Linked DNA regions of Vreelandella piezotolerans. The protein of the gene in region 2 interacts with the protein of the main gene of each other region in a pairwise test. Links are inferred from orthologs where the notes say so. Each region holds a gene or a part of one and is shown on either strand. Other genes may lie near its edges. The genes, in order: GYM47_RS07355 and GYM47_RS06090.

Region 1 (6,354 bases), 290 kb from region 2 along the record:
TCGATTTCGAGCGTGAAATCCCGAGGGAGCCGCTTGCGGTAGGTCTCGACGCCCTGCTCTACCCACGCGGGCATTTTGGTCCCCACCGCCAACAGCCGAATCCTCATGACATCGTGGCTCGCTCTTCGAACTGCTTGAGCGATTCACTCACCGCGCCAGCATCGCTGGGCAAGTCTGCCCATAGCCGCTCGAGATCGTAGAGCGCACGCGCTTCGGGCAGCATGATGTGGACGACGATGTCACCCAGATCGACCAGTACCCAGTCTGCATTGTCGCCGCCTTCTACGCCGCGGGGATGAAGACCGGATGCTTTGGCTTTCTCGACGAGATTTTGGGCCAGGGCCGCCACGTGGCGAGTCGAAGTACCGCTGGCAATCAGCATCAGGTCGGTCACTTCGGTGAGTTTGGCAACGTCGAGTTGCGTGATATCACGTGCTTTGAGCTCTTCTAGCGCGTCGATCGCTAGGTTTTTCAGTGTATCGATGTGCATGACTCCTGAAGGCAACCCCTTGTGGTAGTGACGTGTGGTGATGACGTGTCGATTGATAAAATGCGATGACGGCACCACCTGATCGGTGGCACCGAACTGCAAGCGGGCCATTGTAACGGCTTCTTTCGCGACTGCCAGCGCTATTCACCGGTTTGATAAAGCCGCCCACTGAAAATTGCTTGCTCCACCGCTTCAGGCACCAGATACCGCACGCTTTTCCCCTCTTTCAACCGTTGGCGTATGTACGTTGCCGATATCGCCATCCGTGATGGCAGCTCCAACTGTAAAACACCACCCCGCGTGCGCTTCATCAGTTCGCTGACACTACTGACTTCGCGATGGCCAACCAGTTCCGTCAGTGCGGACGGCCAAGGCGATGGATAGCCTGGACGCGCAATGACCACCACATGCGCCAGCCCAAACACCTGCTCGGCGCGGTCCCAGTTGGCCAAGCGCAAAAACGCATCCTGGCCGATGACCATGACCAGCGACACCTCGTCGCCGTAGTGCTGGCGAAGCTCCGCCAGCGTATCGACACTGTAGGAAGGGCCCTCCCGTCTAAGCTCACGATCATCGGCTACGAGACCACAGGCATCGCCAATGCCCGCTTGCAGGAGCGCAAAGCGCTGGGCGGCCGATACTCGGGGGGTATCGCGCAGGGGCGGCTGTGGCGCGGGCACCATGTGCAGCGTCGCAAGCCCCAGGGCTTCACGCACTTCCAATGCGCTGCGCAGGTGACCATGATGAACCGGGTCGAAAGTGCCCCCCATCATGCCCACCCGCAATGGCGGCGGGCGTCGTGATGTCTCGCTCATTGTCGAACCTGACCGTCACCTAGCACGATGTATTTCTGGGTCGTCAATCCTTCAAGTCCCACCGGCCCACGGGCATGCAGCTTATCGGTAGAAATACCGATTTCAGCGCCTAAACCGTACTCGAAGCCATCGGCAAAGCGAGTCGAGGCATTGACCACGACCGAACTCGAATCCACCTCTGCCATGAAGCGTCTCGCCAATGAGTAATCTTGTGTCACGATGGCATCGGTATGGTGGGAGCCATAGCGCTCGATGTGTTCGATGGCCTCGTCCACGCCGTCCACCACTTTGATGGCCAGGATGGGAGCCAGGTACTCTGCTTGCCAATCCTCCTCGCTGGCCTCGAGCGCCTGGGGCAATAGTGCTCGTGTACGCTCGCAGCCACGCAACTCGACGTCGTGCTCGGCATATGCCCGGGCCAGCTCCGGCAGTAAGATATCCGCAACCGCAGCGTCCACTAACAAGGTTTCCATGGTGTTGCAGGTGCCGTAGCGGTGAGTTTTAGCATTGACCGCTATGGACAGCGCTTTGGCAGGATCGGCCGTCGCGTCGATGTAGACATGACACACGCCGTCCAAATGCTTGATGACGGGCACTTTGGCATCGCGGGAGATGCGCTCGATCAGCGATTTACCACCCCGAGGAATGATCACGTCGATATACGCTGGCATGGCGATCATCTCCCCTACGGCGGCACGGTCGGTCGTCGCCACGACTTGCACGGTGCCTGCTGGAAGCCCCACATCGGACAGCCCTGCCTGTAAACAGCGGCTCAGCGCCGCGTTGGAAGCGCTTGCCTCAGAGCCACCGCGCAACACGCAGGCGTTGCCCGACTTCAGGCACAGGCTAGCGGCTTCGATAGTCACGTTGGGACGCGACTCGTAAATGATGCCGATCACGCCCAGCGGCACACGCATTTTGCCCACTTGAATACCGCTCGGGCGATAGCGCATACCGTCGATCTCGCCGACGGGGTCCGGCAAAGTAGCCACTTGACGAAGTCCCTCGATCATTGCGTCAATGCGCTGATCATTGAGCGACAAACGGTCCAACAGCGCGCTATCCAGGCCGTTTTCTCGGCCTCGCTGCATGTCTTGCTCGTTGGCCTGTAAAATCTCGCTGCGCGCGGCATCGACACGCGATGCCATGGCGATCAGCGCCTGGTTCTTGACATGCGTATCGGCGCGACGCAGAACGCTGGCAGCGGCTCGGGCACTTTTCCCTACCTGCTGCATGTACGCGGGCACATCCCCGGCAGCCAGATGGTGTTGGGCGTCTTGTTGGAATGTCTCAGAACCGCGCATGCGATCTCCCTGTGTCGTAAGCGTTACCGATGAAGTGCGGCGTATCGTATCGCCGAATGGCCTAATACTGAGTGATTCGAAGGACGAGGCCAAGCAATGCGTTATGCTAGGGACATTCGCCATCAGGTAAATAGTAAGCCACCATGCAAAGCAAATACAAAATCAGCCTATTGAAGGCTAATCTACTTGCCGCGGCCGTCGCTTTATCGCTCTGGATACCCAGCGCGGAACCTGCAGCGGCCGTCATGATGTGGCTCTCCATCGGCTGGCTCTTGATCACCGCCTTGATCCTGGATTTTAGCCATCGCCGCTCCCGAGGTTTGCCCTGGCAAATGCTCGCAGGCACGCTTCTGCTGGGACTCATCGCCTCCGCACCAGACCGACATGCGCTACTCATTTGGGCTTGGGGGGCCGTGTTCATGCTACCCCAGGATCGTTGGGCGGCCGTTTTCAACGGTGGCGCTGCGCTGGTCAGTTGCCTCGTGCTGCTACCTCATATCCCGCTCCCCGAATGGCTGTTGATGGCACTCTCCTTGAGCATCCTACTGCTGCTGGCCATGTCGCGCACCCACCAACTGCTGACGATCAATGGCGTCATTCGTCAGCGGTTACGCCTCATACCCGGTTTGAATCTGTGGGCTGGCGAGCAGTTGTTGCGAGACTTGATACGCGAACAGACCCGCTCAGAGCGTGAAGCCATTCATGCCGACGTACTCATCGTTCGGGTAAGAAGACGCCAGCTTTGGCCGGTGGCACAAAAACTATGCGAACTTACCTACGATTTCGAGAACGTCTACCGTCTCAACAGCACGACGCTGGCTACCTTGATGCTCTCCAAAACCCCAGGAGAAGCTGCCAGCCGCCGGACGCTATTAGTGGCCGCCCTGCCTGATAACGTGCTCACGCAACACACCCCCCTGATGGACATCGAGCTTGCCTCGTTGACGCTCGACGAGTTGAGCCACTTTCCGGCATCCCACCTACGTGAGGTGGCATGAATACCCTCTTTTCCCCAAAACGTCTCATGACCTTGGCTTACGGTACTAGCATTATCGCGATGGTCGCCTATACGCTATGGCTCTATGCCATGGGTAGCTACCGCGAACTGCTGGTGCCTCTGTTCGTGTCACTCTTGCTATTAGCGTGCCTGTTAATGCACGTGGGCCAGGGCACTCAGCCGGCGCTGCCTCGCTTGATACTGCTGATCAGCACCTACGTCGTCGTGCTAAGCGCGGTGAATGCCAACGTGGAAACGTCCTCCCTGTGGTGGGGATTACCGATGGCTGCGACGTTTTTGCTGCTTCCTTTATGGAGTGCGCTGGCGGTCAATACGGCGAGCTTGATCGCCTGGTGGTGGCTGGCACCGGTCGGCGTCATACCACTTTCGCTAGGTGTGGTCGTCTTGGCCCTGCTGCTTGCGCTGCCTCCTTGGGAACACGCCCGACGTCGCGCATTGCTTCTCGCCACAGACCCCAATGACAGTGACTGCAACGCCTACCATGTCGACACGTTAAAAGAGCGCTTGAACAACGAATTCCAGCGTGCTGCCATGTTGAACAAACGCTTGGCCGTCTTGGTGCTCCACCTCCCGCAATTGGACATGGCCGGAGAGCAGTTTGGCCTGCGGGCACAAACGGCACTGCTAGCCGCGCTGTGTCAGGAGGTCAACAGTCGCTGCCGAGACCACGACATTCTGGGCCGCGCAGGCAGCGCTACGTTTTGGCTGGTGCTGCCAGATACCAGTGAGAGTGGCGCGCTGCTCGTGCGTGAACGGCTGCAGCGGTCGCTGTCACACTGCGTACTGGTCGAGACCGGACAGCTGGAAGTCCGCATCGCCACCTGCCTGCCGCTACGCAAAGAGAGCTTCGAGCGCTACATACAGCGACTGGAAGCACGCGCCGACGCGATGGCCAACGTCTAGTTTTCTTGTTTTGTGGATGGATTCACTCTTGCCGACTGCTGACACGCTCCTCTCTCTTTCGCTTTCGCCGACGGCGCTATTACTTCTGGTGCTGGGCATTGCGCTGATTGAATCTCTCGCACTGGTGGGTTTACTCGTGCCAGGCGTCGTACTGATCACGGCGGCCGCGTCGATGGCAGGGCATCAGATGATAGCCCTCCCTTGGCTAATCGGCGCGGCTTTCATCGGGGCCGTACTTGGCGACGGCTTGAGCTACTTACTGGGCGCGCGTTACAGCGAGCGTGTGCTGACACGCTGGCCGCTATCGCAACATCCAGAGTGGCTGGGCCGAGGAGCGCGCTTCTTCGAGCATTACGGCGTTTACTCGGTGTTCATTGGCCGTTTCGTCGGCCCGGTGCGCCCTATCATTCCGCTTGTCGCTGGCATGATGCACATGCCAGCGCGAACTTTTCTACTGGCCAACATTACGTCGGCTGCACTCTGGGCTCCGGCCTATCTGCTACCAGGCTACTTGTTGGGCCACACCTGGCAGCAACGGCTCGACCTTCCTGCTAACGTAGAAATGGCCCTTTTCGTCATGGCCGCCAGCATCGTAGGGCTCGCTATCGTGTTCTCATGGGGTCGGGCTCAGGTGGGACGTGATGGCCGTGTGTATTTCTTCATCGCTGGGCTGGCTCGGCGTGTACCCGCCATACGGCGCCCCTGGCTAGCCATGAGCCGTAGCGGCGAGGTGCCCTTGGCCTCGCTGTTCTTATCGCTCCTCGCGATCACCTTGGCCTGCGCGTGGACACTGCTGGTGCTGAAGCATCCCGAGCCACTGATGATCGACCTTCAGGCACAGCGGCTCTTCGCTTGGCTCGATACCGACTGGCTAACGGCGACCAGCCTGATGCTCGCCAAAATAGGTGACAAGGCGGGAATCGTCGCGCTGACGCTCCCTTGGTTCGGCTGGCTCGTCTGGATCAAACGGTGGGATTTACTGACCCATGGAGCGCTGGCATTGGGAGGCATCGGCGCGCTCAATACCTTGGGTAAGGCCGTTTTCGCAAGACCCAGGCCCGACACACCGGAGTATCTGACCGGGTCGTTCTCCTACCCCAGCGCGCATACATCGACCTGGGTCGTCGTCGTTGGCCTATTCGCCGCTTTCGCTGCATCACGACTGCCTCGACAAAGGCGCATGTGGGTTTATTGGCTAGCCATGGTAACGGCGCTGCCGATGGCGCTGTCCCGCTTGGTGCTGGGCGTTCACTGGTTGAGTGATCTCATCGGCGGGGCATTGCTGGGATTGGTCGTGTGCGCCGTCGTTCAAATCAACTGGCAGCGCCGCTATCGGCCGCCGGTGCCAGCGCTGCCCTGGGCAGCGCTGTTGCTAGGGCCGCTCGTGCTATTGAGCGTACGCGTAGCGTTCTTTCCGCCCGTCTGAGGCATTACGCTCAGCCAAGCGCTAGCCAGAGCCCCACGCCGATCATCAACGTACCCGCAATACGGTTCAATAGCCTGACATTACCACTTTTGCCCAGCACCTTACGTAGCGTTTTACCACCAGTGGCATACACCAGCATGCTGGCAAATTCGATGGTCAAAATCACCGCGATCAACAGGCTCAACTGCGGAGCCAAAGGCCTGCTGCCGTCCAAAAAGGGGGGCAACAGCACCATGAAAAATGCCCATCCCTTGGGATTGGCCACCGCGGTGACCAGCCCCTGAGTCGCTAACTGAAGACGCCCCGCCGCGGGCCCTGTATCCAGCTCGCTAGGAATGGCCATCCGCCCACGTGAGCGCCACATCATGATGCCCAAATAGGCCAAATAGGCACCGCCC
Region 2 (8,320 bases):
CAAGGCGAATCGGCAAGTCCGCCGCATCGATACGCGCCCGTGCCTCGCGCAGTTTGTCCAACGTACCGGGAATGAATGACTGGCCGCCAAACCCAGGATTGACGCTCATCAGCAGCACCATATCCACTTTATCCATCACATAATCGAGGTATGACAACGGTGTGGCCGGGTTGAACACCAACCCTGCTTTGCAGCCGCCATCACGAATGAGCTGCAAAGAGCGATCGATATGTTCGGAGGCTTCGGGGTGAAAAGTGATGTAGCTAGCCCCAGCCTCGATGAAATCGCTGATCATACGATCCACTGGCTTCACCATCAGATGAACATCGATGGGTGCGGTCACACCATGGTCGCGAAGGGCCTTGCATACCATCGGCCCAATGGTCAGGTTTGGCACGTAATGGTTATCCATCACATCAAAATGCACCACATCGGCGCCAGCCGCCAGAACGTTATCGACCTCCTCGCCCAACCGCGCAAAATTGGCGGAGAGTATCGACGGGGCAATCAAAAATTCCTGGGCAGCGCTCATGGCGGGGTCCTCGGATAAACAGTACGTGATGATGAGATAAGAAAGACATTCAAGCGCATATCTTACCAGAGCTGCTCACGAAGCCCTATGCCCAGAACGCACGACCAACCAGCCTGAAAGACGGGCCATGCTCGCTCGATACGTCAACACATATTTCCAAATAGAATATAAAACACGATTGTAATTCCACAATCCAAGGTTTAACCTTAACAGCATTGCGAGCATCATCGCCCATCGTTTCTAGGAGTTTGCAATGACGTCATCCACTGCATTCCGTACTACCCTTCGCCGCAGCCTGCTGGCCGTCGCCCTAGGTACTGCCGTTTCTGGCATGACCTTCTCCAGCGCTGCCGTTGCTCAGGAACGCGAGCTACTGAACTCTTCCTACGACATCGCCCGTGAGCTGTTTGCCGCCATCAACCCAGAGTTCCAGGCATGGTGGGAAGAGGCGCATGACGAAGAAGTCGCCATCAGTCAGTCGCACGGCGGCTCCTCTGCTCAGGCGCGTGCCATCATGCAGGGGCTACGTGCCGACGTCGTGACGTTCAACCAAGTGACCGATGTTCAGGTACTGGCCGATGCGGGTCTGGTAGCAGAAGATTGGCAGGATGCGTTCCCGAACAACGCCTCGCCCTACTACTCCACCACGGCGTTTTTGGTGCGTAAAGGCAACCCTAAGGGCATCGAAAGCTGGGATGACTTAGCCCAGGAAGACGTTCAGATCGTTTTCCCTAACCCGAAAACCTCGGGTAACGGCCGCTACACCTACTTAGCCGCTTGGGGCTTCGCCGAAAACGAATTCGACGGTGACGAAGAGCAGATACAGGACTTCATGCGCACTTTCCTGCGTAACGTTGCCGTCTTCGACACCGGCGGCCGTGGTGCCACGACCAGCTTCATCGAGCGCGGCATTGGTGATGTATTGATCAGCTTCGAGTCAGAAGTGAACAATATCCGCAGCGAGTACGGCAGCGATGACTACGAAGTGGTCGTTCCGCCAGTCAGCATTCTGGCCGAATTCCCGGTGGCAGTCGTGGGTGAGAACGCCGAGCGTAACGGGAACAGCGACCTCGCCCAGGGCTACCTGGAGTACCTCTACACCGAAGAAGCGCAGCGCCAGCTAGCAGGTTTCAACTACCGCGTTCATAACGAGACGGTGGTCGACGAGTTTGCCGACCAGTTCCCCGACACCGAGCTATTCGAAGTCGAGAACGTGTTCGGCAGCTGGGAAGAAGCGATGGAGACCCACTTCGAAGGCGGTGCTCTTCTCGATCAACTGCAGCGTCGTTAACGGTATCTCATGAGCCAGTTAGCATTTTGGCGATCCGGCAGCACGCGCGTGCTGCCGGGTTTTGGTCTATCCATGGGCATCAGCGTGCTGTTCATCTCGCTGGTACTGCTTCTGCCGATGACGGGGCTGTTCGGTCAGCTTTCCGAACTGAGCTTGGCCGAGTATGTTGCGATCATCACCGAGGGCCGCGTGGTGGCCAGCTACATGGTCACCATCGGCGCGGCAGCGGTCGCCGCGCTGGTGAATGCGGTATTTGGCCTGCTTTTGGCTTGGGTACTGGTACGCTATGAGTTCCCCGGCAAACGCCTGCTCGATGCGCTGATGGATCTCCCTTTTGCCCTGCCCACCGCAGTGGCAGGCATTACCCTCGCCACGCTTTATGCGGGCAACGGTTGGGTGGGCAGTATCATCGAGCCGATGGGGTTTCAGGTCGCTTATACTTGGGTGGGAATTGCCCTAGCGATGGCCTTCACCAGTATCCCTTTCGTGGTGCGCACGGTTCAGCCGGTGCTGGAAGATTTACCCGCCGAAGTGGACGAAGCCGCGATGTCCCTGGGTGCCACCGATGGCGTGGCATTTCGCCGCGTCATCATGCCGCATCTATGGCCCGCGCTCGTCACCGGCACCGGGCTTGCCTTCGTGCGCTCACTGGGCGAGTTCGGCGCGATCATCTTCATTGCGGGTAACATGCCCTACGAAACCGAAATTACCGCGCTGATGATCTTCGTCAAGCTGCAGGAGTATGACTATGCGGGGGCATCCGCCATTGCCTCGGTGGTGCTGTTCGTCTCGCTAGCACTGCTGCTCGCCATCAACATCTGGCAGGGGCGTTTCGTGCGCCGCCTGCATGGAGGAAAAGGATAATGCGCCGGATTGGTGACGCGCCCACCGTGCGGCGCTTGTTGATTGGCGCAGCCTTGCTGCTGTCCGCGCTATTTCTGCTGCTGCCGCTGGTGGCTATTTTTGCTCAAGCGTTCTCTCAAGGTGTGGCAGTGTTTTGGGGGAACGTGAGCAATACGTTCACTCTGCACGCCATTGGTCTCACGCTGATCATCGCGCTGATGACCATCCCCATCTGCTTGGTCTTCGGTGTCGCCTTGGCGTGGCTGGTGACGCGCTTTAGCTTTCCGGGACGGCGCATTCTGCAAACGCTGATCGACATTCCGTTTGCCGTCTCTCCTGTCGTCGCTGGCTTGATCTATCTCCTACTGTACGGCCGCAACGGCTGGATCGGAGGCTGGCTCGATAGCCACGACATTCAGCTGATGTTCGCCTGGCCGGGCATTTTGATGGTGACCGTCTTCGTCACCTGCCCATTCGTGGCGCGGGAATTGATTCCGCTCATGCAGGCGCAAGGGTCACGCGAGGAAGAAGCCGCCGTGACGTTAGGTGCTTCTGGTTGGACGACGTTTTGGCGGGTCACACTGCCCAACATCCGCTGGGCACTACTGTACGGCATCATCCTGACCAATGCCCGTGCGGTGGGTGAATTTGGCGCGGTGTCGGTTGTCTCAGGAGCCATTCGCGGGCAAACCAATACGCTACCGCTACACCTAGAGCAGCTTTATCAGGACTACAACGCCGTCGGGGCGTTTGCCAGCGCTGCGCTGTTGGCGCTGATTGCCCTGTTCACGCTTGCGGCCAAGGCAGGCCTTGAATGGCGCGCATCGCGCCGGGAGGCATTCTCATGAGTATTCGCTTACAGAATATCGCCAAACACTTTGCCAACACCCAGGCGCTCGAACCGATCAATTTGGATATTCACGAAGGTGAACTGGTGGGCTTGCTAGGCCCCTCCGGCTCGGGCAAAACCACTCTGCTACGCATCATAGCCGGCCTGGAAAGCGCCGACCGCTCGCCGCAGCCGGGTAAAATACTGTTCGGCGACCGTGACGTTACCCACGTGCACGTTCGCGATCGTCGTATCGGCTTCGTCTTCCAGCACTACGCCCTGTTTCGCCATATGAGCGTCTATGACAACGTGGCGTTTGGTCTCACGGTGATGCCGAAAAAGCGTCGTCCTTCCAGCGGCGACATTCGTGCACGGGTGTTTAGACTCCTGGAAATGGTTCAGCTTCAGCACTTGGCAAATCGGCTCCCTGCACAGCTTTCCGGTGGCCAGCAGCAGCGCGTATCGTTGGCGCGCGCACTCGCCGTAGAGCCAGACGTACTGTTGCTCGATGAGCCGTTTGGGGCATTGGATGCTAAAGTGCGTCAAGATCTGCGCCGCTGGCTGCGTCGCCTGCACGACGAGCTGAACTTCACCAGCGTGTTCGTCACCCACGATCAGGAAGAAGCACTGGAGCTCTCAGACCGTGTGGTCGTCATGAGCAACGGCCGCATCGAGCAGATCGACACGCCGGATACGCTCTACCGCGCGCCGAAGAACCGCTTCGTGTTCGAGTTCTTGGGGGATGTGAACCACCTAGAAGGGCGCGTTCGCAATGGCGTACTGACCTGCGGCGATGCCCACCTGAACGTGGACTTGTCCGACGGCGATGAAGAGCTGTTGCTCCGCCCCCATGAGGTGCGCCTTGCAGAGGAGCCCAGTGCGGAGTGCCACCTACCGGTGACCGTTACCGCCATCTCCCCGGTCGGTGCCGAAGTGCGCGTAGAGCTAGAGGCCGACTGGCTAGCCACTCCGTGGCAAGCCACCGTTCGCCATGCCGATTTCGAGCGCCTGCATATGCGCCGCGGCCAGCGGTTGTTTGCCCATCCGCGCCAGTGGCACCGTTTCAAAGAAGAGGCCAAAATACCCGAGCAACAGACCCGCGTGGCCTAGCCATGGCTGGCGTCTCGCGTAAACTCAGGTCTATACTGCGGCCTTTGTCTCGTTCAACCAGGATGATTGCGGAGAGTAATATGCGTCGGCGTCACTTTTTACGCGCGTCGGGTGCGCTGCTGGCCACCTTACTGGTAGCAGGCTGCGCAAGCCCTCAGTATCTACAGCTCAACCCCACCCGTAGCGCCAACGTGCCACAAACCGGCTCGGGTCAACAAGTTACCGTCGTGGCCGTCGACGCCCGGCCGAGTGAAGTCATTGGTACGCGGACGGGCGGCAACATGTCCACCGCGCAGATTACCGTCAGCAGTCACGAATTGATCCCGCGCCTGCAGGCCGAAGCCGAACGCGCCGCCAGCGATATGGGGTTCACTCCCACCCGCGAAACCGCGCAGGGTCGTCCCAGTTTGACGCTAGAGCTTGCCAGCTTGGATTACGGACGTGGCGACAGTGGCCAGCCGCTGATCGATGAAGCGCGCATCGAAGGGGTGTTCCGTGCGATCGCACACAACCAGGGCACGACTTATACCGGCACGTATACGTCACGCCGTACCCAAGGCTACGCCATCAAGCCCGGCGAGGATGCCAATACACGTATGCTCAACGATCTGCTTAGCGATGGACTGAATCGGGCGTTCAGTGACCCAGAGCTGGGCAGGCTGCTAGCCCGATAAGCGCTCGTTTATACCCGTGGCCCGCGACGTTCTAACGCCCATAGGCTCTCGCTGCGGCCACGAGCATCAGCCTCTAGACGAGCCAGCAGCTCGACATGGAAGTTGGGCGTCATCAAGCGCTCGATTTCGTCATCCGGCACGCTAAAAGGCGGCCCCGCTTCGCCATCGCCATGGGTAAGCCCCACCAACAGCCCTTTTGCTCCCGGCGGGGTCAATTGCGCCAAATGAAAGGCATAACGCTCTCGCGTTGCCGGTGGCAATGCAATCAAAGAGGCCCGGTCGTAGAACGCGCCCACTTCTGCCGCTTGCTGAATATGCAGATGAAAAAAGTCACCGCACCACAGCTCGATACTGCCCTGCCGAGACACCTCGAACCCCGCTTGGGTATAGCGCGAAACACCGCTGCGTCGCTGAGCCAAAAACTGCTCGATGGCCTCCGGTGCAAGCTCGATGCCGAGCACTGGGTGCCCGCGATCCGCCAGCCAGCGCATGTCTAGGCTCTTCCCACATAGTGGCACCAGCACTTTGGTCCCATCGGCCACGCCTAATTCCGGCCAGTGCTTGACCAGCGCAGGATGAGTCTCCTCGAGATGAAAGCCGATGCGCCCCTCTTGCCAGCGCTGCCGCCAGGGATTCTCCATGAGCTACCTCGTTATTGCTTGGAAAGCACGTTTAGAACCAGCGATCGCGCTTTTTACGACGGCGCGGTAAATGCGGCACGATCAAGCCTACCAACAGACCGGCCCCTGCCACACCGCCACCGTACATGAAGTAGCGCATCAGCAAGTCCTCCTCCTGGGTATCCAAGCGGGCCTGCAGGGCGCGCACCTGCTGGCGAGACTGCTCCGCTTGATTGTCCAACTCGGCGTTTCGGGCTTCCAGGTCGGCGATACGCTGCTCGCGAATATCCAGAGTTTCCGTCATGGAGGAAACCCGCTGCTCCCAGGTATCGTTGATTCCGTCTAGCTCTTGCGTCAGCTCTTCAACTTGGGCTTGCAGCTCGGGAAGCTGCTGACGCGCGCTGGGCGTTTGCTGCAGCTCATTGCTGAGCACCCAAACGGTGTCGCCGCTGTTACTGCGTACCCGTGTGTAATCGCCGCTGGTTTCCAGCACCTCGACCTGCTCGCCGGCGTTCAGCGTTCCCACAATGCGATAACCATCTGTCGGCCCGCTACGCACATAGGTGCTCAGTTCATCGCTCACCCAAGCTTGGCTATCGGATTGAGCTAGCGCTGCTTGGCTGCTCACGGTTAACAGCACGCCCACAGCGGCGGCATAACAGTTACTGCGAATTTTTTCTACTTGCATGACGTCATGTCCTGGTCAAAAAAACGCGCGTGGCCGACGAAGCCGCCGCGCGTGTCGCTCAAAGCGTTGCGCATGTCTTAGGCGCTTACCCTTCCCCGCGGGGCGGTAACGGGAAGGGACGAGGAAACTCTGCGACGCGAGCATCACTTTTCACGGCTTTCAACGGGCCTTCACGCTCTACCTCATCGATCCGCACAATGGCATTCAACGGCAGGTAGCTACGCTTCACTCCCTCGAAGGTTCGCTGCAGTTTTTCCGCTCCTGGATCCACCACCACCCGCGACGCATCGTCAAAGACAAACTCCTCGACTTCAATAAAGCCCCAGAGTTCGCTTTGAAAGATCTCTCTGACGTATAAATCCCAAATTTCACCCTGCTGGTGAACCACTACACGGTAGATCGGCTTGGCCGCCATCTTGGCCTAATCCTCTTGCCACTTGAACGTATCGTTACTGGGCAAGCCTACCATATTCGCGCTGGGCTCTTTAGCAGACATCGCTAACGTGGGCGAATTCCCGCTATTTTCGCTTCAGAAGCTGCTAATTAGCCCAGAATGGTTCGGGTCGTGTATGGTGAAGAGAGCAGTTGGCAAGACCATTCATCACCCCAGAGGAGTCAACACCATGCAAAAGGATCCCAATAAGGGCTATATCGCCCTCTTAGGCTGGAGCCTCAATGCGATCGAAGCGGCGGAAAACTTTGACCGCCGATATATCGTGGTGGCACCCGACTGGGCGGAGGAGTACTGCCAAAAGCACGACATTCCCTACGTCCCTTGGAACTTCGAGCGCCTCAATGACCGCTCCATGGAGATCGCCGAAACGCTCAAGGAAAAAGGCGTCGACGTGGCGATCCCCCTATTCGAAGAGACCGTGGAGTGGGCGGGGGCCATCAACTCGGTGCTGCTCGACAATCCGCGTCTTTACGGCCAGTCGCTGCTACTGCGTGATAAGGCACTCATGAAACGCCGCGCACAGCTTGGTGGCATTCGGGTGGGCATTTTCGAAGAAGCCCACGACAAAGAGGATGTCATCCGCTTTCTCAAGCGCGTCAACCAGACGCTGTTGAAGCTCGATGGCGACCCCAACGACCCCATCCACCTCAAGGCCTTCGACAAAGCGGGTTGTTTGGGCCACCGGGTCATTCGTACCCCTGACGAAGTCGATACGATCCCCGAGGAGGAGTTTCCAGTCCTGATGGAGTCACACCTGGATGGCTGGGAGTTCGCGGTAGAGGCGTGGATTCACGATGGCAAAATCGCCTTTTTGAACATTTCCGAGTACGTCACGCTGGGCTACTCGGTCTTCGTGCCTGCTTCCCCAGAATTGGAGAAGTATCGCGCGCAAATCACCGCGCAGATCGAAAAACTGATCAAAGCCTTCGATATCGAATTCGGTCTGATTCACCCCGAATACTTCGTCACCAGCGACGGTGAGATGTACTTTGGTGAGGTCGCCTACCGTCCGCCGGGCTTCAAAGTCTTCGAACTGTTGGAGCGGGTTTACGGCTTTAACGCCTATCAGGCGTCCATGCTGGTCTTCGACCCGAAAAGCACCAAAGAAGAAGTGGCTGAGTTCTTCCCGAAAGAGATCGTCGATGCCGACGGCTTTGCAGGCTGCTTCGGCGTCTATCCACGCCGCCGCGTCGTGAGCCGCCTAGAGATTCCAGAAGAGACGGAAGATCACCCCTACTTCGAGTCTCACGAGCTGACCCCACCGCTGGAAGAGACCGTC

What was found.
Region 1: the proteins of GYM47_RS06090 (region 2) and GYM47_RS07355 interact in binary tests that used the Escherichia coli proteins (3 or more experiments, as listed by UniProt). The link is inferred for Vreelandella piezotolerans from one-to-one orthologs.

The regions. Positions count from the first base shown.
Region 1 is NZ_CP048602.1:1,604,879-1,611,232, reverse strand. Bases 456-3,353 are described here. They hold GYM47_RS07355 (glutamate-5-semialdehyde dehydrogenase), read right to left. Parts: upstream 2,610-3,353; coding sequence 1,302-2,609; downstream 456-1,301. Other genes in these bases: GYM47_RS07350 (hypothetical protein), read left to right, coding at 2,753-3,353; nadD (nicotinate-nucleotide adenylyltransferase), read right to left, coding at 631-1,305; rsfS (ribosome silencing factor), read right to left, coding at 456-490. Also shown: 23S rRNA (pseudouridine(1915)-N(3))-methyltransferase RlmH, read right to left, coding at 1-107; more of rsfS, read right to left, coding at 104-455; more of GYM47_RS07350, read left to right, coding at 3,354-3,607; GYM47_RS07345 (diguanylate cyclase domain-containing protein), read left to right, coding at 3,604-4,530; GYM47_RS07340 (bifunctional DedA family/phosphatase PAP2 family protein), read left to right, coding at 4,559-5,956; GYM47_RS07335 (LysE family translocator), read right to left, coding at 5,967-6,354. UniProt on the Escherichia coli protein: Catalyzes the NADPH-dependent reduction of L-glutamate 5-phosphate into L-glutamate 5-semialdehyde and phosphate. The product spontaneously undergoes cyclization to form 1-pyrroline-5-carboxylate.
Region 2 is NZ_CP048602.1:1,315,053-1,323,372, reverse strand. What follows is about bases 2,559-5,557. They hold GYM47_RS06090 (sulfate/molybdate ABC transporter ATP-binding protein), read left to right. Parts: upstream 2,559-3,510; coding sequence 3,511-4,605; downstream 4,606-5,557. Other genes in these bases: GYM47_RS06080 (thiopurine S-methyltransferase), read right to left, coding at 5,288-5,557; GYM47_RS06085 (YajG family lipoprotein), read left to right, coding at 4,686-5,279; cysW (sulfate ABC transporter permease subunit CysW), read left to right, coding at 2,687-3,514; cysT (sulfate ABC transporter permease subunit CysT), read left to right, coding at 2,559-2,687. Outside these bases: rpe (ribulose-phosphate 3-epimerase), read right to left, coding at 1-532; thiosulfate ABC transporter substrate-binding protein CysP, read left to right, coding at 786-1,823; more of cysT, read left to right, coding at 1,833-2,558; more of GYM47_RS06080, read right to left, coding at 5,558-5,920; GYM47_RS06075 (TIGR04211 family SH3 domain-containing protein), read right to left, coding at 5,952-6,587; GYM47_RS06070 (DUF1820 family protein), read right to left, coding at 6,673-7,002; GYM47_RS06065 (ATP-grasp domain-containing protein), read left to right, coding at 7,211-8,320. UniProt on the Escherichia coli protein: Part of the ABC transporter complex CysAWTP involved in sulfate/thiosulfate import. Responsible for energy coupling to the transport system.